3 regions of the Neobacillus sp. S1115 genome follow, and region 2 is predicted to be linked to each of the others. Evidence: riboswitches for the same ligand, from Rfam matches in the RefSeq annotation. Region 2 holds a riboswitch; each other region holds the start of a gene.
The links. A riboswitch is a leader RNA that binds a small molecule or an ion and turns the genes downstream of it on or off. The one in region 2 is predicted to bind preQ1.
Positions count from the first base shown of each region.

Region 1: another riboswitch for preQ1. It lies ahead of queC (7-cyano-7-deazaguanine synthase QueC); the one in region 2 lies ahead of queF (preQ(1) synthase).
Region 3: another riboswitch for preQ1. It lies ahead of ACZ5B7_RS05360 (QueT transporter family protein); the one in region 2 lies ahead of queF (preQ(1) synthase).

Region 1 covers NZ_AP038275.1:4,015,190-4,025,517, forward strand. The annotation lists gene queE (7-carboxy-7-deazaguanine synthase QueE) at 47-775, opposite strand; gene queD (6-carboxytetrahydropterin synthase QueD) at 768-1,250, opposite strand; gene queC (7-cyano-7-deazaguanine synthase QueC) at 1,255-1,914, opposite strand; PreQ1 riboswitch class I at 1,967-2,009, opposite strand; gene ACZ5B7_RS19410 (CDGSH iron-sulfur domain-containing protein) at 2,174-2,380, opposite strand; gene folE (GTP cyclohydrolase I FolE) at 2,394-2,948, opposite strand; gene ACZ5B7_RS19420 (helix-turn-helix transcriptional regulator) at 3,053-3,745, opposite strand; gene ACZ5B7_RS19425 (MTH1187 family thiamine-binding protein) at 3,951-4,253, opposite strand; gene ACZ5B7_RS19430 (nuclease-related domain-containing protein) at 4,336-4,914, opposite strand; gene ACZ5B7_RS19435 (DUF3870 domain-containing protein) at 5,187-5,495, shown strand; gene ACZ5B7_RS19440 (acyl-CoA dehydrogenase family protein) at 5,794-7,002, opposite strand; gene ACZ5B7_RS19445 (CaiB/BaiF CoA transferase family protein) at 7,057-8,244, opposite strand; gene ACZ5B7_RS19450 (DUF2062 domain-containing protein) at 8,475-9,038, opposite strand; gene ACZ5B7_RS19455 (hypothetical protein) at 9,529-9,720, shown strand; gene ACZ5B7_RS19460 (YwbE family protein) at 9,720-9,914, shown strand; gene ACZ5B7_RS19465 (methylated-DNA--[protein]-cysteine S-methyltransferase) at 10,009-10,328, opposite strand, start outside.
Region 2 covers NZ_AP038275.1:6,178,047-6,188,374, forward strand. The annotation lists gene gdhA (NADP-specific glutamate dehydrogenase) at 1-749, shown strand, start outside; gene ACZ5B7_RS29980 (DUF4023 domain-containing protein) at 859-993, shown strand; gene ACZ5B7_RS29985 (hypothetical protein) at 1,210-1,803, opposite strand; gene ACZ5B7_RS29990 (Alp7A family actin-like protein) at 1,819-2,985, opposite strand; gene ACZ5B7_RS29995 (DUF3052 domain-containing protein) at 3,910-4,356, opposite strand; gene ACZ5B7_RS30000 (L,D-transpeptidase family protein) at 4,470-5,897, opposite strand; gene queF (preQ(1) synthase) at 6,103-6,603, opposite strand; PreQ1 riboswitch class I at 6,725-6,771, opposite strand; gene ACZ5B7_RS30010 (flavin monoamine oxidase family protein) at 6,895-8,454, opposite strand; gene ACZ5B7_RS30015 (LLM class flavin-dependent oxidoreductase) at 8,751-9,842, opposite strand; gene ACZ5B7_RS30020 (NADPH-dependent FMN reductase) at 10,090-10,328, shown strand, end outside.
Region 3 covers NZ_AP038275.1:1,095,108-1,105,435, reverse strand. The annotation lists gene ACZ5B7_RS05385 (globin domain-containing protein) at 1-217, opposite strand, end outside; gene ACZ5B7_RS05380 (DMT family transporter) at 425-784, shown strand; gene ACZ5B7_RS05375 (DMT family transporter) at 786-1,100, shown strand; gene ACZ5B7_RS05370 (glycoside hydrolase family 1 protein) at 1,332-2,774, opposite strand; gene ACZ5B7_RS05365 (DUF4177 domain-containing protein) at 2,927-3,115, opposite strand; PreQ1 riboswitch class I at 3,219-3,263, shown strand; gene ACZ5B7_RS05360 (QueT transporter family protein) at 3,288-3,812, shown strand; gene ACZ5B7_RS05355 (DinB family protein) at 3,939-4,463, shown strand; gene ACZ5B7_RS05350 (LysR family transcriptional regulator) at 4,520-5,398, opposite strand; gene ACZ5B7_RS05345 (citrate synthase/methylcitrate synthase) at 5,507-6,595, shown strand; gene ACZ5B7_RS05340 (VOC family protein) at 6,807-7,238, shown strand; gene ACZ5B7_RS05335 (SDR family oxidoreductase) at 7,395-8,267, shown strand; gene ACZ5B7_RS05330 (exonuclease domain-containing protein) at 8,373-8,990, opposite strand; gene ACZ5B7_RS05325 (TetR/AcrR family transcriptional regulator) at 9,047-9,622, opposite strand; gene ACZ5B7_RS05320 (MBL fold metallo-hydrolase) at 9,624-10,328, opposite strand, start outside.

The sequences.
Region 1 (10,328 bases), 2.2 Mb from region 2:
AAACAAATAAAAAGCGATGCCGCCATGGACATCGCCTGTTTTTCACCTAAACTCCTCTTTTATTTCCCCACAAAAAAGTATGCAATTGCGGAAGAACCTTCACATTATTCATTTCGGAGTCCTGCATGACCTTGTCTATCAGTCTTTCATATTTATTAATAAGATGCAGAAGCAGCTCCTGATTATCCATTGTTGACAGATGATCATTACCAACCTGTACAAAGAAGGGAACATCCGGATAACGGAAATGAACTGCTCTGGCATATTCATAATCAAGATCATCAAATACCACAATCTTTAAGCTGAATTGTTGCGCTAAATTATTTTGTGTAAGTTTCCCAATGATTTCATCTAAAATTTCAAAATCCGTCTCCATTTTCGAGCTTGGCGGCTTGGGGGAAATGGTTAATTCATCAATCTCATAAAACCACTCCTGCCACCTGCTCCCTTGGGTTTCGAGACCAATTTTTATTTGATTATCTTTTAGGATCTTAATGAATTCATCGAGATTTTTCAATAACGCAGGATTCCCGCCTGAAATTGTGACAAAGGAGAAATTCATGCCGCCGATTCGCTTCATCTCTTTCCAAATTTCCTCTGCTTCCATCATGCGAATATCATTTTTACCGGTGCCATCCCAGGTAAAGGCGGAGTCGCACCAGCTGCAGGAATAATCACAGCCAGCAGTTCTTACAAACATCGTTTTCTGGCCGATGACCATCCCTTCCCCTTGGATGGTAGGTCCGAAAATTTCCATTACGGGTATTTTACTCAACTTCCATCCACTCCCGTCTAGCTTCCGCATAGCTTGTCGGTGTCTCAAACAACCGAACAAATTCCACTCTTGCGCCACTATACTGATTCTTCCGCTCTTCTTTCGTAAGCGCCTCAGCCATCTTTTCATAAATCCAGACCACCATGTTTTCAGCCGTGGTATTCATTGGCGGTAAGGTTTCATTTAAATAGCGATGATCCAGATGAATTTCAATTTCATTTTTCCAAATATCTTTTATCTCCCCGAAATCCATCATCAAGCCACGGTCATCAACGTAGCCGCTGATTCCAAAAATGACTTTATACGTATGGCCATGAAGGTTTTTGCATTTGCCTTCATAGCAATGCAAATGATGGGCAGCATCAAATGTGAATTCTTTGCTCACAAGAACACGTTTGTGATGGTATTTCAATTGACTGCGGTTGATATCTTCATCTATTTTTTGGAGTTTATCGACAATTCGAAAGCCATACATTGCGTTACAACTCCTCTCGTGTGCTTAAATATTGATCAAGGCCGCGTTTTCTTAGTTTACAAGCCGGGCATTCACCGCAGCCATCGGCAATGATCCCGTTATAGCAGGTTAATGTTTTTTCCCTAACAAAATCCAAGGCATTCAGATTATCTGCCATTTGCCAGGTTTCAGCTTTGTCCAGCCACATTAATGGGGTATGAATAACAAATTCCTTGTCCATCGACAGGTTCAATGTGACATTTAAGGATTTTATAAAAACATCACGGCAATCAGGATAACCGCTAAAATCCGTTTCACAAACACCGGTAACAATGTGCTTAGCCCCAACCTGGCTTGCCAGCACCCCTGCAAAAGAGATGAATAACAGGTTCCGTCCCGGTACAAAAGTGGAAGGCAATTCACCATTTTCTCCATCCTTCACCTCAATGTCCTTACGTGTTAAGGCGTTTGGTGCCAGTTGGTTTAACAATGACATATCTAAAATATGATGCTCTATTCCAAGTTCATTCGCGATATTTTGGGCACACTCAATTTCAAGTTTGTGCCTTTGATTATAGTTAAACGTAACCGCCACTACTTCTTCAAATCGTTCCAATGCCCAAAACAAACAGGTGGTGCTGTCCTGTCCGCCGCTAAAAACTACAACTGCTTTATCTTTCTTCATCATAAATTCTCCTTTAAATAGAAAAACAGGACTACTAAAGAAAGCAGTCCTGTTTTCCTTAGTTTTTTAAAGAGGGTAGCTAGAACCTCTACCGCAGGGTGCGGATTTTCTATTTTTCATTCAACTATATGATTATAAACCAATTTATAAATTTTTCAATCTGCTTGACGATATTTCCACATTTTTTTTAAGCATTAATAATTAACTTCCTAATATGAAAATGACGCCAATCTAGGCGCCTATTCTTTAATTTAAGATATTATGTGGCATCAGTTGCTCTTGGACTGCTTTCAAATCCGCCTTTCTTATGAGAACCATCACAAAATGGCTTTTTACTGGACAAACCGCAGCGGCAAAGATAAACTTTCCCCTTTTTGGAAAATTCATTTCCTTCTGAATCGGTTAACTGAATATCACCTGTTACGACCAACGGACCATTATCTGAGATTTTTATTTGATTATCCATACCTATCATTCTCCTAACTTTTAATTATTGAAAAAAACTCGGCACGTAAATCAGATCGATTTTCAAATATTCCTCGGAAACTGGTAGTTGTCGTGAACGCATCAGATTTTTTCGTTCCCCTGCTGCACATGCACATATGCTTTGCTTCGACGACAACCATCGTTCCTTTCGGTTCCAAAACCGCTTCCATTGCTGTTGCGATTTGATTTGTCAGTCTCTCTTGTACTTGGAATCTTTTAGCATACCCGTCAACCATCCTGCCGATCTTGGATAAACCTGTAATTTTTTCATTTGGAAGATAACCTACATGGGCCACCCCAAAAAAGGGAGAGAAATGATGTTCACAAATGGAATAAAACTCAATGTCTTTCGTTAAAATCAACCCTTTATGATGAATATCAAATGTCTTTTCCAAATGTAGTTTCGGGTCCTCATGATACCCTTCTGTATATTCCAGAAATGCTTTTAGAACTCTATATGGTGTGTCTTGCAATCCATCTCGGTCGGGATCATCACCACATAGCTTTATTAATTTCCCAATTGCATCCGTAATCCTATTGACCTCCATATAGCTTTCATTCGCCTCAAGTGACAATGAATTAAAAATTTTTGGAAATTTCCTGCACAAAATAAGGAATTGATCATGGGTCATTTTCACACCATTCCTTTTGTTTAATTGGACTTTTCATCCTCTATGATGATCCGCGGTATATTTCCATCGACAGGCTCATTTATTTGTACATGAAAGGAACAACAGCCATCCCCATTTTGAAGACGCTGCTCTCTTGTTACCTTACATCCCAGCAAATGAGTCAGAACAGAAACAGTAACACTGCACAGAATTGGCCGCCGTAAAGCAACATTATGAAATGGACAATTCCGCTCAATCAGGTAATAATCTGTGTCCTTACTTTCAACATCCATATAAAAGTCGTTTTTTATATAAAAATCCTTGAGGACTTTTAATCGATCGATTGTACTTAGCCCAAACATTTTCGGTTCCCATTCACGAACTCTTTCTTCTATCATGGCGGACAGTACTTGTTTCAGCGCGTTTTCTCCCAAGTTATTGACCATGGTATCCAAAACTTCTATTGTTAAGTGATCGTAATTTTTTTCAAAAAGATGCTCTCCAGCGGTGGTCAAACGATAGCGTATATGCGGGCGTCCAATTCCATTGCTTTTTTCAGCAAACCGGCTAATCCAGCCATCCTTTTCTAATTGCACGAGATGCTGCCTTACGCCTTCACCAGAAATATCCAGTAATGAAGCAATTTCACTCATCGATGATGCTCCATTACTTTTTATGACATGTATAATTCTCCTCCTCGGTTCTGATAAGTGTTCTGCCTGAAAACTCAACATTTTACCTCCCCGCTTTTTTCTTTTTCTTAAATATATATTCACGACCCCAAATAATAGTTCAAGTTTTTTATTGAAAAAATTGATTATTTCATTTCCAAAAGGTTTGCGTGTTGGTACTTGATGCAAAAAAAACATCCCTCTTCAATTGAGGAATGTTTTATTAATTAATATTTATATGTTTCAAAACTGCACCCTTTTGTTTTTCTTATAGTTTTGTCTGCACTGACTGCAATTTCCGCTCCATCGAATGTTCCTTGTCACGACGGTCATCAATTCGGAGATTTGTGCAGACTCTCTGCAAGCCTTTTTGGAAAGGAACCTCATGAATTTCTTGGACAATTTTAAGCAGTAATGTTAAATCCCCTTCAATTAACGTGCTCATCGGGGTTAACTGGTACTTCACACTGTCTTCGTATTGCTGAAGAACCTTATGTATTTCTGCAACATATTCGCTGACACTTGTTGTGCCTGTCCCTACAGGGATAACCGTTATATCAATGATAGCCATAGCTTCATCCTCCTAATTCTTTATATAAAAAGAATATCATATGAAATGGTGGGGACAAAAATTCGCAGACTTAGTTAGCAAATTATCTTTTCATTTGAATCTGTTTAATATGGGCCTGTTTAACGTTAGAATCGGCCAGTGAAAATTTATGTAAATTAGTGTACATCCTGTCGATTTCTATTTGTGTCATTATGTTCCTTGTATTTGTAATTTCTTTTTTTATGGATGATAGCAGAGCATTTCTTTTTAAAACTTTTACATTGGGAGAGGTTACATTTATTTTCTTTAATGTGCAGCGCTCGCTAAAGACAATATAGGATTTAAATAGAGTTTCATCAGCTTTTCCCAATGCAAACTTTAACGCGTTAATATGTGCTTTATTTTGCCAGATAGGGTTGAAGAATTTTTCTTTTTGTTTGTTCGGAAAAATTTGCATCCAATGTTTGCTTTTTTCATCACCAAAAATCCAGCCGCTGTAGTTTTTGGATTCAAAGACATAAAGACCTGTTTCGTGGAGCATGATTAAATCTACTTCTGTGGTTGTTCCATCATGCTTTGGTAAATAAAGATTAGTTAATAGCCTTTTGGGTCCCTTTAATTTTTCTAGTTCCGCAAAAGTTAAAAATTCTCCGTAATTTCCCTTATTAAATAATGTTTTCAAGAAAGTATTCCCACTTGCTTGTTGATAGCTTGAGTTTTTGAATTTTAGGTATTTGGGCACAAAAAATAAGAGTACCAATAGCAAAAATAGAATAATAAGACTCATTTCTTTTTTCCTTCTTTCTAAATATCATTACAAGACTATGATACTAAATTTTTGACAAAAAGGGACATTTTCCCTATTTTTATCAGAAGGAATTTTTAAAAATTATTATCTTATCAATTCTTCATTTTTATATTATTCTAAAAATAAAACCTCTGGAGGAAATCAGAATGAATACCTATTTTATAGCCGGTCACGCCAAGCTGCCAACCGGTATGGCTGCCAGAAGCATTTATGAAACGCTGACGATTACGGCTGAGATTGATAAGCATTATGGAGTGATTGTGGATGCATCCTGTACGCTGGCTACGGAACATGGTCGTGATTATATTTCTAGGCTGTTGAAGGGGTATAGTTTGCGTCATGGAATTGACAAGCCACTCGAAGACTTAAAGAATGGCTATTTAGGAAAAGCCAATCACGCACTGATTGCAGCGCTGAAGGATTTGTACAAGCAATATGAGACAATGAATCAATGACTATTTCGATGATATCCATGGCGAGTATTTTTGGATGACCATTGCCAGTTGGAGTTAAGGGTGTGGCTTTATACCTTTTTATAGGGCCATTTTTTACTTTTTCCCCCTCTGTGATGGTCTTATGACCATTTCATAGGACACTTCCTCTCATCTTTCACTGACGTTCTGGTCTTATAACCCTTTCATAAGACCATTTTCCATGAATCTCCACCAACTTTGGTCTAATAACTAACCATCCCTCCATCAACGAAACAATAAAGGAGCGAATGGTTAAAACCAATCCGCTCCCCCAAAAAACCTAAACAGTAACTTTCTCACTCTCAAACGGCCAGGTCGGCAGCATGTTGCTCAGCGCCTTATCCTCACGATACCCCAGCACATATTCCGCCTGCATAACCGTATGAATTTCCCGCGTTCCTTCGTAAATGACCGGCGCTTTAGAGTTCCGCAAAAAGCGCTCCACAGGGTATTCGCTTGAATAACCGTACGCCCCGTGGATTTGCACCGCATCATCTGCCGCTTTATTGGCAAAATCACATGCCTGCCATTTCGCCAGCGACGTTTCACGAGTATTGCGCACGCCTTTATTTTTCAGCTCACCGGCACGATACACAAGCAGACGGCTCATTTGCAGGCCGGCTTCCATATTAGCAATCATTTGCTGAACCAGTTGGTGCTTGCCGATTTCCTTGCCAAACGTTTTCCGCAATTGACAATACTTCACGCTTTCTTCCAAGCTCGCCATGATCAAACCCACAGCCCCGGCTGCCACTGTAAAGCGTCCATTATCAAGCGCTGACATGGCAATTTTGAAGCCTTCCCCTTCCTGGCCAAGCAAGTTTTCTTTCGGAACGCGCACCTGATCAAAGAACAATTCCCCGGTATTGCCTGAGCGGATTCCGAGTTTCCCTTTTATCGCCTTAGAAGAAAAGCCAGGCATCGTCCGCTCCACAATAAAGGCGGAAATTCCATGGTGCTTCTTCTCTTTATCCGTATAGGCAAACACGATAAAATGGTCCGCCACATCACACAACGAAATCCATGTTTTCTGGCCGTTTAAAATATAGTAGTCGCCATCCTTCACAGCCGTTGTTCCAAGCGATGCCACGTCCGACCCCGCACCAGGCTCCGTTAATCCAAACGCTCCAATCTTTTCGCCTTTGGCCTGCGGAACTAGGTATTTATTATTCTGTTCCTCAGTTCCCCATTGCAACAAAGTCATGCTATTTAATCCGATGTGAACGGATACGGCAGTACGGAAGGCGGTATCGCCTCTTTCCAGTTCCTCACAAACAATCGCCAACGAGTTATAATCCATGCCGCTGCCGCCATACTCTTCTGGAATGCAAACCCCCATCAAATCCAGTTCTTTTAAACGCTGCCAAATGACCGGATCAAAATAGCCGCGTTCGTCCCACTCTCGCATGTTCGGATTGATTTCCTTATCAACAAAGCTTCTTACCATTTTTCTTAACATTTCTTGCTCTTCTGTGAATTCAAAATTCATCACACATTCTCCCCCTGATTTTTTTAAAATTCAACTTCACCACTAGGCCATTTTTTAAATAATGTTATCCGCTTTTAAACGGCTAATCTCCTCAAATGTAAATCCCACTTCCTGCAAGATTTCATCGGTATGTTCACCAGCCATCGGCGGATGACGCTCGACCCTTGTCTCGGTTCTAGAAAGTTTAATAGGCGAGCCAACGAGCTTTACCAGACCTGCCTCTGGATGGTCTACTTGCACGACCATATTCCGGGCCGAGACCTGCGGGTCGTCAAATACTTGGTCAATTGTGTTGATAGGACCGCATGGAATATTGTTGGCAGAAAATAGCTCCATCCAGTCGCTGACCTGCTTTAACTGGAGCTGACTATTTAAGATTCTCGTAAGCTCCTGGCGATTTTCGACTCTTGCCTCATTGGTACGGAACTTTTTATCCACCGCCAGTTCGCTTAGCCCAATTACTTCACAAAGCAATGCAAACTGCCGGTTATTCCCGACGGCTATGATCAATTCACCGTCTGCGGCGGAAAATGTGGAGTAAGGCACGACATTCGGATGGTCATTCCCAAGCCTCCGTGGCACCTTACCTGAAATCAAATAATTGCTGGCGACATTGGCAAGCGAGCTTACCGCCGTATCCATCAGAGACATATCGATTTTTTGGCCACGGCCCGATTTTTCACGCTCAAACAAAGCGGCTTCAATAGAAATTGCCGAATATAAACCCGTTAAAATATCGACCATGGCTACGCCAATTTTAAGCGGGCCGCTTTCTTCGGTGCCGGTAATGCTCATTAGGCCGCTCATACCCTGGATGATATAGTCGTATCCTGGCAAATGGCTATATGGCCCTGTTTCCCCGAATCCGGTAATGGAACAAAAAACGAGCCGGGGGTTTATTTTTTCCAAAGAATCGTACCCGAGCCCCCATTTTTCCATCGAGCCTGTTTTAAAATTGTGAATGAGGACATCCGCTTCCTCAGCTAACTTACGGATAATTTCTCTGCCCTCGTCTGACTTCAAATTAACGGTGATGCTGCGCTTGTTCCGATTGGCACATAAATAATAAGCGCTCACTCCGTTTTGAAACGGCGGGCCCCAGAACCTGGTTTCATCACTGCCGCCCGGGGCTTCTACCTTGATGACATCGGCACCAAGGTCTGCCAAAATCATCGTACAATTGGGCCCAGCCAGAACCCTTGTTAAATCTAATACTTTTACACCTGCTAGCGCTCCACTCAAATAATCCACCACCTGTTAAAAAATCAAAAAAGCCAGCCCAAACACACTTTAAAAGTGGTATGGACTGGCTTACGATCCATGATAGCAGCCGGCTAAGGCTGGTTCTGGAAACTTATCAGTCGAATGTTATGTTTTGAATACATCTCCATTACCTTCCGCTGACAGGCTGGATAGGATGAAGTTGTTTTTATTTTACAAGAATTTTCAGAATCATTCAAGTAAAAATTTACTTAAATATAGTTTTTGTTAATGCTATTTAAGCGAATTTCATGTTTTTGCCGTCTTCTCTTTTTACGATTCGTAAGTTCTTTTTCGTAAAAATAATGAATGATAAAGTAGGAAATCACACCAAGTACAATCCCGAAAATCGACATTCCGATTAATGTATGGATACTGCCGTGGAGAAACCCAACCAATACAGTAAAATCACCGTGCATTAGTTTTTGAAAAGAAAAAGGATTGTGGTGTCCGATTCTAACCTTTATTGGAAAAAATAATTTCCCCAGCTTACCGGCAAATGGAAGCAAAATGACTGGAAGTAATGTTAATTTTCCGATGACGTTTCCAATTATAGAAGCTGGAAGCGAGCCTTTTGCTATTCGGACAGCTGGAATAAACAAAATATATATTAATGAAGCCGTTGAAATGACCAACATTTCTAAACCGAAACCAATTGCGAATCCCAAGGCAACCTTTTTGGCTCCTCCGGGAGAACGAAGCAGTTTCATGAAGTTAAGTTTAAATGCACGTCCAAGACGTTGAAACATATTATACCTTCGTTGTTTTGTATTCATGCCTTTGACCCCCGGTTGAACGAATTCCGTCTAAAATTAGTATTTCCTGTCAATATGAATTCCATAGATATTTGAAACATAAAGAGGTCTTATTTAACGTTTACATTTATAGTATATTACAATTTCGTGTATAAAACTAGATAAAAATACTAAGGTTTGCACGATTCGCGTTTTGTCGAAATTGCTCCGAAAGCTTGTTATTCCGACATTTTCCAGCAACAAAAAAGCCGGCCAAATACCGCCGACTTTTTTGCCAATTTCTTGTAATTACTTATCCAGCATTAATTTTAAAATAAGCTCATCTGTCTGTCTTGTTCCTTCATTTCCAAGCTTGCAGAAGCTTTCAATATTTTCTAGCCATTACCGGCATTATGGAACCAGTCATTCTGGCATCAGGACCAGCTGCAAACATCGATGATATGTACTTTCTTTCTAAGCAAAAATAGATTATACTCAATTAACCAACATTTTCATAAAGGAGATAGAATCGATGTCTGAGAACCACCAACCGGAAACAGAAAAAAAGAAAATTAGCCTGCAGGAATTGGCTAAACAGCAGCTGCAAAACAAAAAAAACCAAGCCGCAGCCAAAGGAAAAGAGAATGGCAGTCTGCAAACTCAAAAAATGAAAAGCCAGCAAACTAAGAAGCCAAGCAACACCCGCAGAAAAATGGGCTCTTAATGAACGGGCAGAATCGGAAGGACATAATTCCTGGGATTACCGTTGATATTGTTTTAAAAAAGGACCAAAAAACGGGCAAACTCACAAGAGGCATCGTCCAAGATATTCTAACCAAGTCCCCTAACCATCCCCACGGCATTAAGGTTAGACTGACTGACGGGCAAATTGGACGAGTCCAAGAAATTCACAACTAATTTCTCGCAAAAAAGCACACAAGTTCATGACCTGTGTGCTTTTTTATATTCTAAGACCACTTTTAATTACCTACAAACTTCCCTATGGCTACCATCATTGTTGGGATAATCTTTGTCGCTCAAGATCAAGCAGATGCGTCTTCATCTCTAATCCACCGCGGTAGCCGGTCAACGAACCATTTTTTCCAACAACACGGTGACATGGTACAGTTATTAACACTGGATTAGCACCAATGGCGGCTCCCACTGCTCGAACAGCGGCTGGTTTATTTATTTTGTTTGCGATGTCAGAATAGGATTTGGTCTCTCCGAACGGAATTTCACAAAGGGCATTCCATACAGCGACTTGGAAATCAGTTCCATGTAAATCATTCGGTACGGTGAAATTCGTTCGCTTCCCTTCAAAATATTCTA
Region 2 (10,328 bases):
TAGGCTACGGCGGGAGCTTAACAAGAACAGAAGCGACCGGCTACGGTACCGTTTATTTCGTACAGGAAATGCTGAAAAATCAAGGCCTAAGCATCGCCGGCAGCACCGTCGTTGTCTCTGGATCTGGCAATGTTTCCATCTATGCGATCGAAAAAGCTACCCAACTTGGCGCTAAGGTTGTGGCCTGCAGCGATTCTTGCGGGTATATCTATGATGAAAACGGCATTAATGTCGAGACAGTGAAACAAATCAAAGAAGTGGACCGCAAGCGCATCAGCGAGTATGTGAAATACCACCCGGAAGCGCAGTACTATGAAGGCTGCTCCGGCATCTGGTCGATTCCATGCGATATCGCTCTTCCTTGTGCAACACAAAATGAAATCAATGAAGAGTCTGCAAGAATGCTGGTGGCAAACGGCGTGAAAGCTGTTGCCGAGGGCGCTAACATGCCATCCACTCTTGAAGCAGTCGATGTATTTTTAAATAATGATGTTCTGTTTGGCCCTGGTAAAGCAGCCAATGCCGGCGGTGTGGCAGTTTCTGCACTAGAAATGGCACAAAACAGCCAGCGCTTATCTTGGACGTTTGAAGAAGTCGATGCTAAACTGCATCAAATCATGATTAACATTTACCAAAACGCTGTGAAGGCTTCCGAAGAGTATGGCTTCCCTGGCAACTTAGTGGTTGGAGCCAATATTGCTGGATTCACTAAAGTTGCTGAAGCGATGATTGTGCAGGGCGTTATTTAAGGTTTTGGTTAAGATCCCCTTTTTGTGAGGGGATTTTTTTGTGTCTGCATGTTTTTGGGAGTGGTTGGTTACATTAACCATTGTTCAGTTTAAATAGGAGGTTCGAATAATGGATAAAAATCTTGAAGGCAGCACCCATGAGTTTGTTGAAAAGCTACATGAAAATCAGGCAAAGGATTTAAAAAACAGACAGAATCAGGGCAGTGATACGCCTAGTAAGAAATTGCCCAATAAAACGCATTAATAGTTGAAAAACCAAGCCATAACTCAGGTTGTGGCTTGGTTTATTTTTATTTTGCTGCTATTAAACTAGGAATCTAGCTTTTTTTGTAAAGTCCATTAATCCACACCTGAAAAAGCATTGGCATTAATAGGCCTGCATGACGAAGCCAGGAGGATTCCTCACCCCGAATTTTAGCATACAAAAGGCACCTCTTCACAAGGTGCCTCATCTTAAACCTTATTTATTCATACTCGCCAAAAACCCGCCCAGCAGGTCATCGGCATCAAGATCCTTCTCGTCGGCTTCATCCTCAGTAGGGGACATGGCCTGGTCGATGGTCTCGAAAGCAAACTCGTCCAAATCATCATCAGCCAAGTCGATTCCTGCAGCTATTTCCTCTTCAAAAGGGCTCTCCGATAAGGAAAGTGGCTCAGGAGACGGGAAAACCGTATTCTCTTGCAGATACAACGCCTCATCAATATCAACCGCATTACTGTTCAACGAGGCCAGCAGTGCGGTCGACCTTACTGGGTCGGAAATCAACTGATAAAGAATGCTTCCCAGCAGTGCTTCGGAATGCTCGTGCTTCAGCCAATCACGCTGTGCTTTCGTTAGTCCCTTGGGGAGGGGGATGGTGACCGTTTCCTTTTCCCGGGAAAAGGACTGGCTAACACCCTCCATAACAAACGAAGCAATTTTGCTGGAAAAATTCCGGCGTTCTGTTTCCTTAATTTTTTGAAGCTGTTTTAATATGTGATCCGGAGTATCAGAAGGGATGCGGAAGGATAAAGCCTGGCCCCTCTTGATTTCGTTATCGGATGCCTTTTTCATAGAATCACCCTAAAATTAGCTTTTTACTGGTGCTTTATCTTGGGGAGCCTTTTGCCTCTCAGTTTTACGAACAAAATCCGTAATTAACTTATAATAAGCATTCGACATCATCCAAATGCTTTCCTTCTCGTCCTCAAAGAAATCAATGTTAAAACCATCTAAACCGTTATTCAATGCTTTTAAATATTCCTTTAAAATGATGGACCCGCCGCCGACAAAGTAGCAGATTTCCGTCTGCGAGTTCTTAGACCAGACATTACGCAGCAAGCGGTATTGTTTTTTCGCAAGGTCTAGCAGGATCCGGTCGGTGATGTCATGGACACTTGTCCGGCTTCCTTTCACCATGATGTGATTGCGGTCGTTTTTCTTCGTAATAATTTCTACGACATCGCGGCGGCTGTCGAGCTCCACACCGTGTTTTTTGCGAATTTCCTCACGAATCATTTCTAGCGATTCGGATACCCCAAGATTAAACCCTTGCGCCTTGTCATCGTCGACATTGCGGTTTTTAATGACGGCGATGTCCGTGGAGAGGCCGCCGATATCTTGGATTAAAATGCGTTTATCGATTAAGTCCTTATTAATAACTTTTAAATTATTATCCATGACAAGGTTGATGTATGCCGCAAAGCCTTCAGGATAAACCTTTACTTCATTGAACCTAATATTAACTTTAATGCCTTGGTATTTTGGGGTCACAAGGAATTCAACCTGATGGACATTACCAAGCAATTTTGAACGGTAACCGGCATCCTTGCCTTCCTTTACTTCACGAAGCGGCAGGCCCGTCCCTAATGTGTAATTGGCATCAATAATGTTTTTCGTGCGCGGGAATTCGGCTTTTACGGCATCCATTGCCAATGTCGTAAAAAGCATAATTAATGTTTGGTCTTCCTCAGACTTGCTGCTGCCTGGATCTAGTTCAGTGGTGTTATTGCTTTTTGTCGCCAAATTTCCGACACGGTAGATAATATTATTTTCCTTTAGGGCAGGGGAGTGCACTTTAATATGTATCCCATCTAATGGGTCTTTGCTGTCCAGTTCTTCAATGCCGATGACAGGACGGTCCTCGGTGTCTCTTGCGATAATGTTAGGAATATTTAATTCATATTCTAATTCACCAAAAATAGCCTTGATGGAGTCATTACCTACATCGATAGCTGCAATTCTGGATTTAGTCATGTTCATCATTCCTTTTCATTTAATAGACTTGCAATCTAGCACTTTCTATAAGCGTATAGAAGATTACTAGTTTCTTCAATGAGGCTAGCCGAAAAGAAACACAAGTGTAAAATTGTAAACAGGATGTAAACATGGGGAAATTTGTAAACGTGAATGTTTACAAAAATAACAAAGTTGTATACATGGCGGAATAACTGAATGTATACAACTTTGTATACATGTAAACATATTTGTATACAAAATGTATACAAAAAGTAAACACGTTTACAGATTGTAAACAACATTAGATTATTACAAATATTTCAGAGAAACTAAAAAAGGGGACCCATTTTTAGGGACCCTAAAATCTACTTTCTTTCGTTTTTACCTGTTTATCGAATCGTTCTCGATCCGGTTACAAAGTGCGATAGGCTGGTTCTTAAATTTCCTGTTACAACAAAGCCTCGCTATATAGTTTTACTTTGCTCTGCCTTCCGAAGCCTTAAGGCAGACCAATCATAGTCGATAGCGCTCTGCCGGACAGGTTCATAGCCTTCATCAACCAGTAGATACATCTCCATGTCGTGGCTGCAAATCTGAACTTTTATAGGTCTTAGAAGGCTTTTTCGGATAGCATCGCCAGAAAAGCCCGGCTTTTACGGACCGTTTAGCGCTATCTGCTGTAAACGACAATGTTTACAAAAATTACAAATCTGTATACATGGCTAGGTGTCAGGATGTAGACAACTTTGTATACTTGTAAACGGATTTGCAAACAAAATGTATACGAAAAGTAAACATGTTTACTCATTGTATACATAGGTAGATTATTACAAAATTCCAGGTGAAACTTAAAAGAAGATACCCAACACGAGTACCTTCAAATCCGTTTCTTAGCTTTTCAATATATATATGGGGAAGAAAGAGTGTGTTCGACTTATTTGCCTAATCTTCCGTCCGCTCTTTTCCTTTTTCCGTAACAGCAAAGCTTCGCTTCATGGTTTTAATATTCTCGGTCTTCTTAAACCTTAAGGCAGACCAATCGTCGTCGATGGCAATCTGCCGGACAGGTTCGTAACCTTCATCTGCCAATAAATACATCACCGTATCGCGGCTGCAATCAGAACCTTTATAGGTCTTTGAGGACTTTTTCGGATAGCATAGCCAGAAAAGTCCGTCTTCTTTTACGAATTTCTCTGCGCTCTTTGCCAAAGCCCCCAATTCTTCATTGCTTGTCCCAAATACCTGTACGAAATCATAGCGTTCCATTACCGCCTCGCGGTGGACTTCACCTTCAAATGTTCGAATGACCTCATCGTAGGACTGTGGTGCGTTGACAATGAACACCGGTTGTCCCTGGTCCTTAAACTGCAACTTCTTTAGCACTGACATTGAACTTCCTTCCTTTCCTATACACCTACAAACATTTTAAACTTTTCCTTTGACTTATCATACCTTTCATGTAAAAAGAAGACACTTCATGAAGTGCCTTCTCCTTGCGATTCTTAATTTTGTACAAGCTTATTACTATCTTTGAGGAAATTTTTCGCCATATCGGCATTAATGTAGAGATAGTACCAGTTATTCTCGAAGTTCAACCAGCCAGTGACAAGAGTAGGGTTTTTCTTTAAAAAGTATTTATTCCCGCCAATATCCGTCCACCCGGTATTTTCCGTAACAACAGGATCAAAGTCCTCAAGCCTGCTGATGACGGTGTTATCCATCACGCCATTGGAGTTAATGTAATACCATTTTCCTTTATAATTAATCCAGCCGGTCTTCATGCCTTCAATTTGGTCAAGATAGTACCATTTTTCTCCATCTTTCACCCACCCGGTTTGCATCACTCCATCGGCGGCAAAATAATATTTCTTGTCGCCCGCTTCAAGCCAGCCGGTCTTCATGGCTCCGGTATTATCTAAATAATATCTATTTCCGCCGTCCTCCAGCCAACCAGTTTTCATCGCGCCGGCAGGGTCAAGGAAATATTTCATTCCGCCTTCCTCGATCCAGCCGGTTTTCATTGCCCCGGCAGCGTCAAAGTAATACTTATTGCCACCGTCTTCTAACCACCCCGTTTTCGCTGCACCGTCTTTATCAAGATAGAATTTTTGACCGCCATCTTCCAGCCAGCCGATCTTCATCACACCATCATTTGCAAAATAATATTTCTTCCCTTTAATCTCTTGCCAGCCTGTTTTCAACACACCGCTGCTATCCAAATAATATTTCTTGCCGCTATCCGTCAGCCAGCCGGTCTTCATTATTCCGTTTTTATCAAAGAAATATTTTTTGCCATTTATCGTCTGCCAGCCTGTTTTTACCGCTCCATTTTCATAATAATACTTATTGCCACCTGCTTGCACCCAGCCGTTTTGAATTTGTGGTGCCGGCGTACCTTGATTCTCCCCATTAACTGGTACGGTTACTCCGTATCCATTAGCCATGGCGATAGTATCAAAACTATCACCGGAATGGGTAATAACCACCTCAGTATAATTTTGAATTCGGTCAAAAAGCCATCGAATTTCAGAGTTATGCATACGCACACAGCCTGAGCTGACGTACCGGCCGATGGAGCTTTCATTGTTATTCCCATGGATGCCATAGGTGGTTCCATAGGTTCCTCTTGCCTCAAGGCCCATCCAGCGGTCGCCTAGTGGGTTGCGAGGGTCCCCTCCGGCAATATGGCCTGTATAATAAGGGCGATTTACAATTTTATTAACAATCCTAAATTTCCCTTCGGGAGTTAAGTCCCTTGACCTCCCTGTCGCCACCTTAAAAGTCCTTACTAATGTGCCTCCATCGTAATATGCTAGGGTATTTGTCTTCTTATTAATAATAATTAACTGAGAAGTAGCAGCCTCTGATTGGCTTGAAAAGAAAAAGAAAGTTAATACAAAAATTAAAACCGCAGACGAAAATTTCCTCATATTTCTCTCCCCAATTCTGTTGATGATTATAAAGTACCACGAATCGGAGGAATATTTTGTCAAATTTTAGCAATAAATTTGTAAAATTTCTAATTTTTTAACGTAGGTGGAAATATTGTAAAGATTTTTTAATAAAAAACCTCCCATGGCCTTAGGACCAAAGGAGGGAGGGGATTTCTGAGTATATCTTCTTGTTAACTGTATCTTATCGGTTATCCACCTTTTCAGGATAAAGGTCATGATTCATCAACCGGAATTGGGCCATTTCTTCATACTTGGTTCCCGGTTTACCATAGTTGCACCATGGGTCAATGGAAATTCCGCCGCGCGGCGTAAATTTGCCCCAAACCTCAATGTACCGTGGATCCAGAAGCTTGATTAAATCATTCATGATGATGTTGACACAGTCTTCATGGAAATCGCCGTGGTTACGGAAGCTGAACAGATATAATTTCAGCGACTTGCTTTCAACGATTTTCTGATCCGGGATATAAGAAATATACATCGTTGCAAAATCCGGCTGTCCCGTCAGCGGGCAAAGGCTTGTAAACTCAGGGCAGTTAAACTTTACAAAAAAGTCGCGGTTTGGATGCAGGTTATCGACAGCCTCCAAGACCTCCGGCGCATATTCAAATAAGTATTTGGTGCCCTGATTTCCGAGCAGTGTTAAATCCTTTAAACCTTGTTCATCTGTACGTCCAGACATAAAAAAACCTCCTGTAAATGTGCCCCAGCACTTTCACAAGAGAGGTTCTTCACCATTCTAATCAAACTAAGGGGATAAAAGCAGAAAAGCCACATCCTTATGGACATGGCTTTATTGACATGAATCCATAGTTTTTTATAGAGGGTATCAGCTATGAACCTCTCCCGTTCGATACGGGTATTCTATTTTCTATATAATACTATAATGAACACTTTCCTATACGTCAAATGGAAATCACAGGGGAGGTTCTTTTACATCGGAAGCAAAAGAACCGTCCCCCTTGCATCCTTTTTATGGTAAGTCATTAATTACCTCTTTCGCAGCCCTTTCCCCGGATTCCACCGCTCCGTTTAAATAGCCTGGATACTTAATGGAGGTGTGTTCACCAGCGAAGAAGATATTGCCTTCCCGCTCTCCAACTATTCCGGCAAATTTTGTGTAATTGCCTACTTTCCAGTAAGAATAGGCTCCTTTTGACCATTGGTTGCTAAGCCAGTGATCAACCGTGGCTAAACCATTCCAATTACTTGTACTTCCTGGCAACACGGGGTCTAACTTGTCCAAGAAACTTTTAGCAATCTCATTCTTTTCTGTTACTGTTAACGCAGAAAGTTTGGCTGCTGTTTCGCCTCCCGTATAATTGACCAAAATTCCTGAAATGCCTTGTTGGGTACGTGAGGATTCGAAGGTCTGCTGGTAGCCAGTATCCGTAAAGGTTTCTCCATTATTCCCAAGGTCATTCCAGAATCGCTTAGCAAACTGTGCATGGAGCTTTGTATTTACACCCATTCCCAATTCTTCAATCGCTATTTTCTTTAAGTCTCGAAAGCTGGCATTCTCAAAATCTATCGTTTTTAAAATCTTAAATGGTATAGCCAGAATAACTTTATCGGCCAAAACCTCCCATTCCTTTATACGATTTCGAAAGGTAAGTCTTATTTCATTTTGGCTGGTTTGTTCAATTTTTATAAGAGGGGAATTTAACTCGATTTGTCCTGTAAGATTGTCAGCTAATAAGGTGGGGAGCTGATCATTTCCACCTCTAATATGAAAGCATTCATCTGAGTCTCCATATATGTGAAAATGATCCTTTTGGGCAAAGCCCAACATATAGAGGAGATTTAATGCACTCTGCAGACTTGCATCTGCTCCATTTTCGACGGTATATGCAACTTCCAATAATTTGCCGAATTTGGATTGAATTCCTCCCGGTACAATTTCATTAATATAATCCAACACTGACATATGATCCAGTTCATACCCACGGTCAGTATAATGATTGTAAAGTGTGGTCTCACCAACCTCTAATAAATCCTTTTTGAGTTTAGGCAAAATATGCATAAAATCATTTGTGACTTCCTCAAAGGTATAGGAGCAGCCATCAAAAAAATAAAATGGCATTGTCCCTGTTGGTTCTGCCATCACTACATTATCAAATTTCAAGCCAAGCTCTTTTCCCAATTCTTGAATCTCTTTATGACCTGTATCTATTAATTCCCCACCGCGTTCGACGATTTGGCCGTCTTTAAAATGCCCCCTTCTTGTCCAACAACGCCCCCCAACACGATTGGCCGCTTCATAAATCGTTGAGATAATTCCCTCTTGTTTAAGACGAAAGGCGCTCGTGAGTCCCGCTAATCCTGCTCCCACAATGACTACCCTTGGTGCTTTATGAAAACCATCACTCTTTTTTATTAACTGCTTTATTTCCTTTGCTTTAATGACTTCGACTTTTTGTAATGTGGCATCTTCCTTCAAATTAGCTTGTCCAGTGCTTTTTTCCTTTTCCACTGCGGCACTGGCCACAGCAAAAGACTTCTGCAAAATACCTGCTAATGGTGTACGTGCCAAAGCCTGTCCTCCTTTTGCAAAAATAGATCATGCTAATGATTGAATTACTATCCTGTGATAGTAATATCTATCAATAAAATATGCATGGCTTCTCTTTTTGGCTTTAGGCAAGCAGTAGGTCATCTGGTTTATTTTTATCAACGGACTGGGTGACCTGTAGATACTTAGGAACACAATGGCTAGCAGCATGGCCAGAATTCCCATTTATGCGGCTTTAGCAGGGAGTAAAAAATGACTGTTTTTAGTTTATAAACGCAAAAAAGGAGCCCCTTTTTTGGGACCCCAACTACTGATGCTTACAATGAAACAGGCTGTTTAACTGCTTTGTTTGTTTCGCGTCGAACAACCGGCGCCACCTTGGTCGCCAAAAGTTCGATGGATTCTGCTACCTTTTTAAATGGCATGCCGCCGATATCCATTTGCGCCATAAAACGTTGATGCCCGAAAACCTCATATTGGCGGAGGATTTTTTCAGTAATCTCCTGCGGACTGCCGACAAACAGGGCAGTTTCCGGTCCAGTAAGCTTATCAAACTCCTCTCGCGCCATGGCATTTACTCCGTGTTCCTGATTGAAAAAACCACGATAATTTGCGTAATAAGGGAAATAATTGTCTTTCGCCAGTTGGCTCGTCTCTGAAATAAACGCATGTCCCGTTACGGCCACCTTTAAATCATCAAGCGCAAACCCAGCTTCTGTTGCTGTCTTGCGATATACTTCCACAATCTGCTTAAATCTCATCGGATCACCGCCAAGGATCGCCATTGTTAAGCCCGCGCCATATTTACCTGCACGAATCGCGCTTTCCGGCGAACCGCCGACTCCTACCCAAAACGGAATCCCCTTTTGGACAGGCCTAGGGGCGATTTCTACATCCCTTAATGGGGTTCTAAATTTTCCCGTCCAAGTCACTCTTTCATTTGCATTTAACTTCAAAAATAAATCGATGTTTTCCTCAAACAGCCCGTCATAATCATCCAAATCATAACCAAACAGTGCAAAGGATTCCACAAAGGCCCCGCGGCCTGCAATCACTTCTGCCCGTCCACCTGACAAAAGGTCCAGCGTCGAGAAGTCTTCAAATAACCGAACTGGATCAACGGTCCCTAAGACGGTCGTTGTACTTGCCAGTTTCACCCGCTTTGTCACTTGAGAAATGGCGGAAAGAATCACAGGGGGTGAAGACGCCGCATAGTCGAGACGATGATGTTCACCAACACCAAAGACATCGAGGCCGGCCTCATCGGCAATTTTTGCAGCTTCTAAAATTTCTCCCATCCTTTGTCTGGCACTAATGGTTTTACCTGTTTGCGGGTCTGGTACCAAGTCTCCTAGTGTATATATGCCAATTTCCATACCGTTATTTTCATTTATATTATCTGTCTTCATTTGCGGTATCCTCCCAAAGTTCTGCAGCAAACAAAACTTACTAATAGTATTGATTACTTGACAATATCCATTCATTATTCTATCATAAATCTCAGATTAAAGATATTTTAATTCAAGGGAAACGATTTGTAAAGGCGCCTAATACACTTCATTTACCTTTGTTTATTTAGGTTTTATTTTTTGCAAAAAAGCAAAAAAATAAGGTCACAAGCCTAACATCAAGAAAATACAAGGTGGTGCAGCAGCAATGGGTTTTATAGACAAATTATTTGGCAATTCAGCTAAGGAGGAAAACAAAATGACAACTGAAAAATTAAATATCGGTATTATCTTAGGAAGCACTCGTGAAGGACGTGTAAGCCCGCAAGTTGGCGAATGGGTAAAAGGGATCGCTGACAAACGCGGCGATGCTAATTATGAAATCGTAGATATCGCTGATTTCAACTTACCATTCTTAGGAACAACTGATGGAACAGAACCAGGAAT
Region 3 (10,328 bases), 1.2 Mb from region 2:
TTGCAGGAGGGCCGAATTCCTGGCTGTAGAGTGCCGGACCGCCTGTAAATTGCGGCAGGAACATTTTCTGCTTCCGTTTGATTTCTTCCATATCCCCTTCAAATAATGGAGCTAAATCAGGATTGGCATAGACGCGCGGATAGAAAGCTTCCACCAGTTTATCAATCGTCTCTTGGCCGCCGATTTCCGAATAAAGTGTTTTTAGTTGGTATTCCAAAGTTCTACACCTTCCTTTGCAAAATTTTCCCTGTTTTTATTATTATACTGATTTACCTGACGGTGTTTCGTGATTTATATCACACTTTCTAACGAATACACAATTTCCCATTGTGTTTAATTCGGATTGAATCAATTTTTTTAGCGATTGTGATATCCTAATATACTATAGGTTAAGCTTGCTTGTTAAAAAGCTGGCTTTCATGAGGTGAGACGATTGAAAAAAGCTTGGTTATTCGTAGCTTTAACTTGTTTATTTGAATTAATGTGGGTGTATGGATTTAATGTCGCTGAAACCTGGTGGCAGTGGGCCATCGTTATCGCGATTATTTTTACCGATTTTCACTTTCTACCGGAAGCCTGCAAAGAACTGCCGACTGGAACAGTTTATGCCGTTTTTTCCGGTGTTGGCACGATTGGGACCGTTATGATGGATGTCTTCCTTTTTGGGGAAGGATTCAACAGCGGCAAGCTTTTGTTTATCGCGATTATTGTGCTTGGGGTGATTGGTTTGAATTTGGCGGACAACACGGATGGAAAAAAAGAAACGGCGAAGGAGGCTGCCTAAGGTGGGGTGGTTATTTGTCGTTTTGGCAAGTGTAAGTGAGATTATTGGTGCCGCCGGGTTAAAATTGTACAGTCAGCAGAAAACATTGAAAAATGGAGTGCTCTATATTGGCGGGTTCAGCGCATCGTTCGGATTTTTATATACATCTTTTCAATATTTGCAAGTAAGTATCGCTTACGCTGTCTGGATTGGGGTCGGGACGGCTGGCGCGGTTTTGATTAATATGTTTTTATTCGGTGAGTCGAAAAATACCGGGCGGTTTGTCAGTGTTGGGTTGATTATTGTGGGGGTTATCGGGCTTCGTTCAGTATCGTAATATGCCGGATACCTCAGAATTTGCGCATTTTTACATTGAGGAAAAATATATCTGCGGATTATTGAAATATATCTGCAAATTTTTCATTTTATCTGCGAATTTCAGATTATATCTGCGGATTTTTCAATATATCCGCGAATTCTCAATTTTATCTGCGAATCCGAAAATGACGCCACTGTGAAATACAAATGGAAAAATCGGTACCTCAAAAAGATACCGATTTTTTTATTACTATAGTTGCTCCCCATTAGTTGCAATGACATTTTTATACCAATGGAATGACTTTTTCGGTTTACGCTCTAATGTACCGCTGCCGTCATCATGCTTGTCGACGTAGATAAATCCATAACGCTTGGACATTTCACCAGTAGACATACTGACTAAATCAATACAGCCCCAGCTTGTATAGCCCATTAGCTCTACTCCATCTTCAATTGCCTCTCCCATGGCTTTGATATGTTCACGAAGGTAATCTATCCGGTGATTATCGTTGATGGTACCGTCTTCCTCCACTTGGTCATACGCCCCTAACCCATTTTCTACAACAAATAACGGCACCTGGTATCTTCCATACAGCCTGTTTAAGCTGATTCGCAAACCGGCAGGGTCAATCTCCCAGCCCCAATCGCTTGCTTTCAGGAATGGGTTCTTCACTCCTCCGACAATATTTCCATTTGCCTTTTCCTCTTCAGCCTTAACTTTTTTATCAGTACGGGACATGTAATAGCTTAAGCCAATATAATCTACCGTTCCTTCTTTGATTAATTCCAAGTCCCCATTCTGAATCTCAAGTTCAACACTATGCTCTTTAAAGAAGCGCTGAATGAAGGAAGGGTACTCCCCGCGCACATGAACATCTGCGCAAAAATAGTTAAACAGTTCCTCTTCTTTTAAGGCATAGAGGACGTTTTCCGGGTTACTATCGTAAGAATAAACAGGTGCAAACAGAATCATACAGCCAATCTGTGCATCTGGCATGATTTTTTTACATGCTTTAACCGCGATAGCACTGGCAACAAACTGATGATGGAAAGCCTGAAAGGTTTCTTGATAACGGTCATCTTCTCTGTCAGGCGAGAAGCCCATGCTCATGATTGGCATCTTCAAGGCGCCATTTATTTCATTAAAGGTCATCCAATATTTCACTTTATCCTTAAATCGGTTAAAAAGCGCCGTTGCATATCTTTCAAAGAAAGTAACAACCTGACGGCTTCGCCAGCCGCCGTATTCTTTCACCAAATGCAACGGCATTTCATAGTGAGAGATGGTCACAACCGGTTCGATTCCATACTTATGTAATTCATCAAAGACCCGGTCATAAAAAGCCAGACCCGCTTCATTCGGTTCTAACTCATCACCATTTGGAAAAATTCTTGTCCACGCAATCGACATCCGAAATACTTTGAAGCCCATTTCCGCAAACAAGGCGATATCCTCCTTATAACGATGATAAAAATCAATCGCTTCATGGTTTGGGTACCTATATTTCTGATGATCAATCTCAAAGTTAAATCCAGGCGACATCAATATTTTCAGGCGCTCTTTCCCTCCAGGTAGAACATCTGAGATATTCAAACCTTTATTGCCTTCGCGAAATCCGCCTTCTATTTGATTGGCAGCAGTTGCGCCGCCCCAGAGAAATCCTTCGGGGAATCTGGCATTATGTTGATTCATTTAGATTTCTTCCTTTATATTAAAATTAATTTTGGAAACTTTATGTACCATTTTATTATTCGTTTTTTACTCAGAAAGATGTAAGGAATTTTAGAAACACAAAGACAAAAGGGCTAACTCAAATTCTTGTGTCAGCCCCGACCAATTTTCATTTAATCTACTTTTCTTTCAAATATGGCTTCATAATAAGCCGCAGACCCATATGCAGCAATTCCCGGCGCAAAAATCTGGACCAACCTCCAGCCGTTCCTCGCGTTCTGATGAATAATTTCCTGATAATCCCCTTTAGGTTTTCCGCTTAATTTGCTTAGCTCAATTTTTTCAAATTTATATTCGTACATGGTTCCCCTCCGCAAATTATATTTTTTATATTCTCATTATCCCAAAAACTGTAATTGACTGCCATTTTTTTATGTATTAATATAATAGTTTGTTAATATATTACCTTAAGTGGTTCGAGAACCTCCCACTATAAAAAACTAAGGAGAAATGAATATGGAAAAAACAACAAATATGCTAGACGCCCAGTATAATTCGGGCGCTGCAAACAGCAAGGTGCGGGAGATTGTTGTAAACGGTATTGTCGCAGCTTTGTACATCGCCGTTTCGGCATTAATTCAGCCATTTGGGTTTACCCAGGTGCAATTCCGCGTTTCAGAGATGTTTAACCATCTCATCGTTTTCAATAAAAAGTATCTCTACGGGATCATTTTAGGGGTATTTTTAACGAATTTATTTTTCTCGCCAATGAAGGCCTATGACCTCATTTTCGGAGTTGGCCAATCTTTGATTGCTTTGGTCATTACGATTTTAAGTGCGCGGTTTATTAAAGGAATCTGGGCTCGGATGATTGTGAATACGTTGGTGTTCACTTTTACGATGTTTCTCATTGCGATTGAACTGCATTTGGCGTTCAATCTGCCATTCCTATTTACATGGTTAACTACTGCAGTTGGGGAGTTCGTTGTAATGGCTGTCGGCATGCCAGTCATGTATTTCATTAACAAACGCGTTCATTTTGATAAAATCTTTAAATAAAAGATTTCAAGAGCTGTTGCTTCAGGGGTACACCCCAGGCGGCAGCTCTTTTTTATGGTATTTATTTCAAAAAAACTCTAAAATGAAGGTAGTTAATTTTTCAGACTTTTGAAAGGGGTTTTTCGAATGTTGCAGCGTCCTAATAACAATGAGTTTCCAGATTATTATGTACCGTATGTTCAGTTAGTTCCAGAAGGAGATTTATTGCAGATTCTTAAGGAAGGCCTTGAAAAAGCGGTTTCTCTTTTCGAAGGGATTTCAGTGGAAGATGCGCAATTCCGCTATGAACCTGGTAAATGGAGCATCAAGGAAGTACTCGGCCATATGGCAGATACTGAGAGGATCATGAGCTACCGCCTGCTTCGAGTTGGCCGCGGCGACAAAACTCCATTAGCAGGGTTTGACGAGAATGATTATGTGGCTGGAGCACAAATGGGAGAGCTGCCACTAAAATCTATCCTTGCTGACTTCATCGCAGTCAGGAAAGCAACTATCACGCTGATCGAGAACATGCCAGAGTCAGCCTGGACAAATGGCGGCAACGCCAATGGCACGGAGGTCACCACCCGCGCCATCGCCTACATCATCGCCGGCCATGCAATCCACCACCTCAGCATCGTGACAGACCGATACTTAACTAATTTGAAATAACGGGTGGTGTCAGGCACCGCTCGTGGACAGTGTCCTCCTCAGGCGGACACTGTTTTTTAAATCCGATAGTTTGAGATAAACTCGAGAAATTCTTTTTGTTTGGAGTGGTCGTATTTCATGATGGCGTAGGTGTTTGCTTCGGGCAGGTGGATGGTTTGGCAGTCTACTTCTAAGAGCCTCCCTTCTAGCAGCTCTCTTCTGACCGTTGATGTCGGAAGGAAAGAGACACCCAGCCCTTCAACGATGAATCTTTTTGTAATGTGTACCTGTGACACTTTCATCATTTTCACCTTTGGATATTTGCTTTTTACCGCGTGGCAAAGAACATCCCAGTAACCTGGGTGATTATGGGTTAACAAATAGTTCGATGTTAAAACCTCTTCTTCATCTAACGGTGGTGCTGTTTCGGAATCTCTCCCATCATGAGGCGCAACTAGAATAACCCTATCCCTATATAAAAGCTCACTAATCAATTCAGGATGAAGGCTGTGTAAACAGGACAGCCCGATATCAACTTCCTCCCTTAATACCGCTTCTTCGATACCAACGGATTCAATGATTTTAACCGAGATTTCTACTTCCGGATGCTTGTTTGTATAGCTTTTTAAAACATATGGCAGGATGGTATCTGCGATTAAAGGTGATATGGCAATGGAAAATTTCGTTGTGTAGCCTTGACTAAACGAGTGAATGTCCTCGAGTCCCCCCTGATAAACCTCTATCAGTTTTTTTGCATGAACCAAATATCTCCTCCCCGCTTCAGTTAGTTTTACTTTTTTTCCATCCCGATCAAATAATTGAATACCGAGCTCTTGTTCCAATTGTTTTATATGAACCGTTACAGATGGCTGTGAAATATAGAGGATTTCCGCCGTTCTGCGGAAATTCCCGCAATCAGCTGCCGTAATAAACGTGTTAAGCCATTGGAATTCCATATTCTCCTCCTTATTAAGAAAATTAATCAATTCGTTTAAAATTATTTAATTCCATTAATCAAATTTATTATATAAACTATTAACAAATAAAGGAAGGAGAGATTTTGTATGATTCAGAAGGGTTTAAAAGGAATTGTCGCCGCCGAAACATTGATCAGTCATATTGATGGTGAAAAGGGAGAGCTTATTTATCGGGGATATGAAATCGGAAGGCTTACTAACCGTTACTCATTTGAAGAAGTTGCCTACCTGCTCTGGCACGGCTACTTACCTGATGATGCTCAGTTACGAGCTTTGAAAAATGAGTTAAAGAGCAACCGTGAACTTCCGGAAAATATAAAAAAGTTAATCGACCTTCTCCCTTTTGGTATGGACCTAATGAGTGTGATGAGAACAGCCATTTCAGCTGAAGCCGGGAATTTCAATTATGGCTGGAAGCCGACTGTGTCACAGGCTATTCGTATTACCGCCCTTGCCCCGACAATCATTGCATACCGGCAAAGACAGCTGGAAGGTAAAGAGTTTGTTCCACCGTTGAATGAATTGGATCATGTGGCTAATTACCTTTATATGCTTAATGGTTCAATCCCATTAGAAGCCCATGTGAAGGTACTCGAAACGTATATGATTTTGACACTTGAACATGGAATGAATGCCTCAACCTTTTCAGCAAGGGTTACGGCATCAACTGAATCTGATTTAGTATCAGCCGTTTCATCAGCGATTGGAACGATGAAAGGACCGCTTCATGGCGGCGCCCCTTCAGGAGTAATTGAACTTTTGGATGAGATTGCGGCGGCTGGGGATGCTGAAAAGGTGATGCGGGATAAATTATCGAAGGGTGAAAGATTAATGGGATTTGGACATCGGGTGTACAAAACCCACGACCCGCGTGCTATTGCCTTAAAGGCCAAATTACGGGAGCTAGTTGGTCAGGATACATGGCTTGATCTCGCTATGGAAGCAGAAAAGACCGCAGTAAGAGTTTTAGAGGAATTAAAACCCGGCCGCTCCCTTTATACAAATGTAGAATTCTACGCTGCAGCCATCATGAAAGCCATCAACATGGACGCAGTCCTTTTCACACCAACCTTCACTGCAAGCAGAATCGTCGGCTGGACAGCCCACGTTCTGGAGCAAGCAGAAAACAATACCATCTACCGGCCGCAATCCAAATATATTGGAACACTCAAATAAACCAAAATACACTAATTGTTGCGATTTCCCCTATCCTCCCAGGCGGCATCACTTTTTTAAAAACAATTGACGAACGTTTGTTCTGTGTCTTATAATGAAATTATTGGTTAATAATAGAAATTGTGTTGTTTTCAATGGCTGTTGGTCAATGGAGGCCTCATTACTAAAATGTTAACTAATAATTTTTGATGGATTCAAGGAGTGAATGTTCATGTCAGTAAAATTAATCCCCTATTTCGTGATGAACGGTACCGCTAAGGAAGCGATCCAGTTTTATCAACAGGCACTGGATGCACAGGTTTTATTCTCTCAAAGTTTTGGTGAAATGCCTGAAAACCCAGAATATCCTCTGCCTGCTGAAGCCAAGGATTTGGTAAGTCATGCGACCATTAAAATTGGTGAGTCAGAAGTAATGTTTTCCGACACCTTCCCTGGACAGGATCATCAAAGCGGAAATCAAGTGACCATTTGTATTTCAACCAATGATGCAGACCAAGCAAGGAAAATGTTTGAAGGTCTTTCCCAAGGCGGTCAAGTTGGAATGCCTTTACAGGAAACTTTCTTTAGCCCTGCCTATGGTCAAGTAACAGACAAATTCGGCATAACCTTCCAAGTTTTCACAGAAGGCAAACCGCACCAATAATATCTTATCCAATAACAAAAGGCTCTGTTCGCAGCAATGGAACAGAGCCTTTGTCGTATTAGGAGGCTCCCACTACTAAGACTTATTTTTAAACATCATAATTTTCCTCATTTTTCTAACACTAACGAGAGATGAAAATCAATGGAGGGTTAGAAAATGAGCAGCAATAAAAGTCAAAAAAAGCAGACGTTTCCGCCGCAGCATCAGAACCATCAGCCGGGAACTGAGAGTGAAATGAACCCAAAGCCGATTTCTGTTGATTCCAACTATAAGCCGGCTGGAAAATTATCCGGAAAAACCGCAATTATTACTGGCGGCGACAGCGGAATTGGAAAATCAGTTGCAATTTATTTTGCTAAAGAGGGTGCAGATGTAGCAATTGTTTACCTAGAAGAACATCAGGATGCTGAGGAAACAAAGGGCATCGTTGAAGCTGAAGGACGAAGATGTCTTCTCTTTTCTGGCGATATTGGCAATGAGGACTATTGCAAAGAGGTTGTGAAGAAAACAATTGATGAGTTCGGCAGATTGGATATTTTGGTCAACAACGCAGCGGAGCAGCACCCGCAGCCAAGTATTTTAAATATCACTTCAGCGCAGCTGGAAAAAACATTCAGGACCAATATTTTCTCCTATTTTTATATGACGAAAATGGCGCTTCCTTTTTTAAAGAAAGGAGCATCCATCATCAATACGGCTTCCATAACAGCTTACCATGGACATGAACAATTGCTTGATTATTCGGCCACAAAAGGAGCGATTGTCACCTTTACTCGTTCGTTAGCCCTTTCATTGGCGAAGCAGGGAATCCGCGTAAACGGGGTTGCCCCTGGTCCAATCTGGACTCCGCTTATTCCATCGACCTTTACGGCGGACCAGGTCACCACTTTCGGATCAGATACTCCAATGGGGCGTGCCGGGCAGCCTCATGAACTGGCGCCAAGCTATGTTTTCTTAGCCTCAGAGGATTCGTCCTATATTAGCGGGCAAATGATTCATGTGAATGGCGGGACGATTATTAATGGGTAGAAAAAACGCATCGGGCTTACCGATGCGTTTTTTTCTGAAGCTCAGGCGCCTATTGGCGACTATTACACTCGTTTTTTCAATAGTTTGGGCACAAATCGGATATAACTAACCCATCTTCGCTCTTGATGTTGCCGGCTGATACTTTCTCATCGGTCCAAATTCAAGAACTTCTTGCAGATAAAGATTACCTTTTGGACTTGTCCGCTTAAGCAATTCCATCAAATATGTAATATCGTCCATCGCTCTATGTGTTTGATAGTTTGTGATTTTATGGGCTTCCAAAAGGGTAATCAGCTTGCCATTTGGAAAGCCATACTGTTTCCAAGGCACATTCCTCATCGTGCAAAACCACTGCAAGTCATTCACTTCCGGATACATGTGGTAAAGGAAACTGCGGTCAAAGGAAGCATTGTGGGCAAAAACAGAGTCAGCACGATGAAAATAGGTTTTAATCTTCACATCATAAAAACTTTTTCCTCGAACCATGTCATATGGTATACCATGAACCCGATAAGCCCTATCATAATTCTGGCGAGCCGAGTTTGAAAGCGGCTCTCGCAAAAAGGAATCTTCCTCCAAAATTTCTAATATTTCACCGGTTTCCGTACAGTAAGAAAATAACTTCAGGGCCAGTTCAATAACCTCATCAGTAGTCGGTCCCAGCCCCGTAGTTTCCACATCCAGCATTAATCCTAATTTCGCCTGTCTTTGCAAAGTGATCATTCCTTAAATCGAAAATTTCCTTTATTATACCAGATTCCCTTCACCCATCCCATAGCTTAAAAATTTCCACGCTGCTCTAATCCAACCATAAACGCTCTTATGACAATTTCCAGACTCTCATCCAAATCCAATGACATCTTAAATCCACCTCTTTGCTCTAGGGACGAGAATCCGTGCAGGACACTCCGCAGTCCCCTTACAGCATGGATGGCGAGATCACCTTCGAGGTGAAAAGCCTGCAGGACCCGGACGGAAAGGTCGACTATTTTTGCCCCCGCCTGCTGGACATCAACATCCTCCGGATCCGGTGCAAGCAAGGTGGCCTCATAGATTCCAGGATGTCTCCTGGCAAAGCTTACATATGCCTTACTAATCGATAGCAGTGCATCGGTTCCTGACACCCCGATAGCTGCCTGGGCCAATTCATCATACAACATGTTGAGTCCATAGATAGCCAGCTTTTTCCTTAATCCTGCCAGTCCATCGAAATGATTATATAGAGAAGGCGGGCGAATGTTCAGCTCTTTTGCCAGATTTGCCAAGGTAACCTCCTGCATGCCATATTGGTCGGCAAGGTCCCCTGCCACTTCCAGTATCGCGGATAATTCAAGTCCAACTTTCGGTCTAGCCATTTTAGTGCTCCTTTTTTCTTAATTTCTGTTCGAATTTATTGATAGCCATCGCCATGACTGCAACTGGGTTTTCTACCATTTCCCCGTGTCCGACAGCAAGTAAACTTGGGTTTAATTCAGCCAGTTTTCTAGCACTTTTCAGAGCGGTTTGTTTGCTCCACGTACCGAACGCGGGAAATGGAAACAGTGGTCTTATATCCCCTGCAACCGCTATGCCTCCTCTTGTCTGGAAGGCGTCACCTGCTACTAAAGCCTTCGTCCGCAAATCAAGAAATGACATCGACCCAGGTGTATGGCCCGGTGATTCAACCACCCTTAAGTGTCCAAGCTCATCCCCTTCCTTCAATAATACACTGGCTCTAGTTTTCAATTTCTTCGGCACACCGCCTTTAATCGGGGTCTGATCTTCATGGGAATCTAGGGAACGGTCACCGCACATTAATCGGTTATCTCTCACCGAAATATAAACAGGGACGTCCGGCAGTCTTTCCTTTAACAAATCCAGAGCTCCCACATGATCCTCATGGGCATGGGTTAAAACAATCTTTGTAATAGGTTTTCCAATTCTCTCGGCAGCCTGCAATATTCCCTTTGCACCAAACCCTAAGGCCGCATCAATTAGGGTTAAACCGTCGTCTTCGTCCACTAAATAGCAATTCACCGGAAACAAATTCGCCATAAACGTTACCTGATACAAATATCCCTT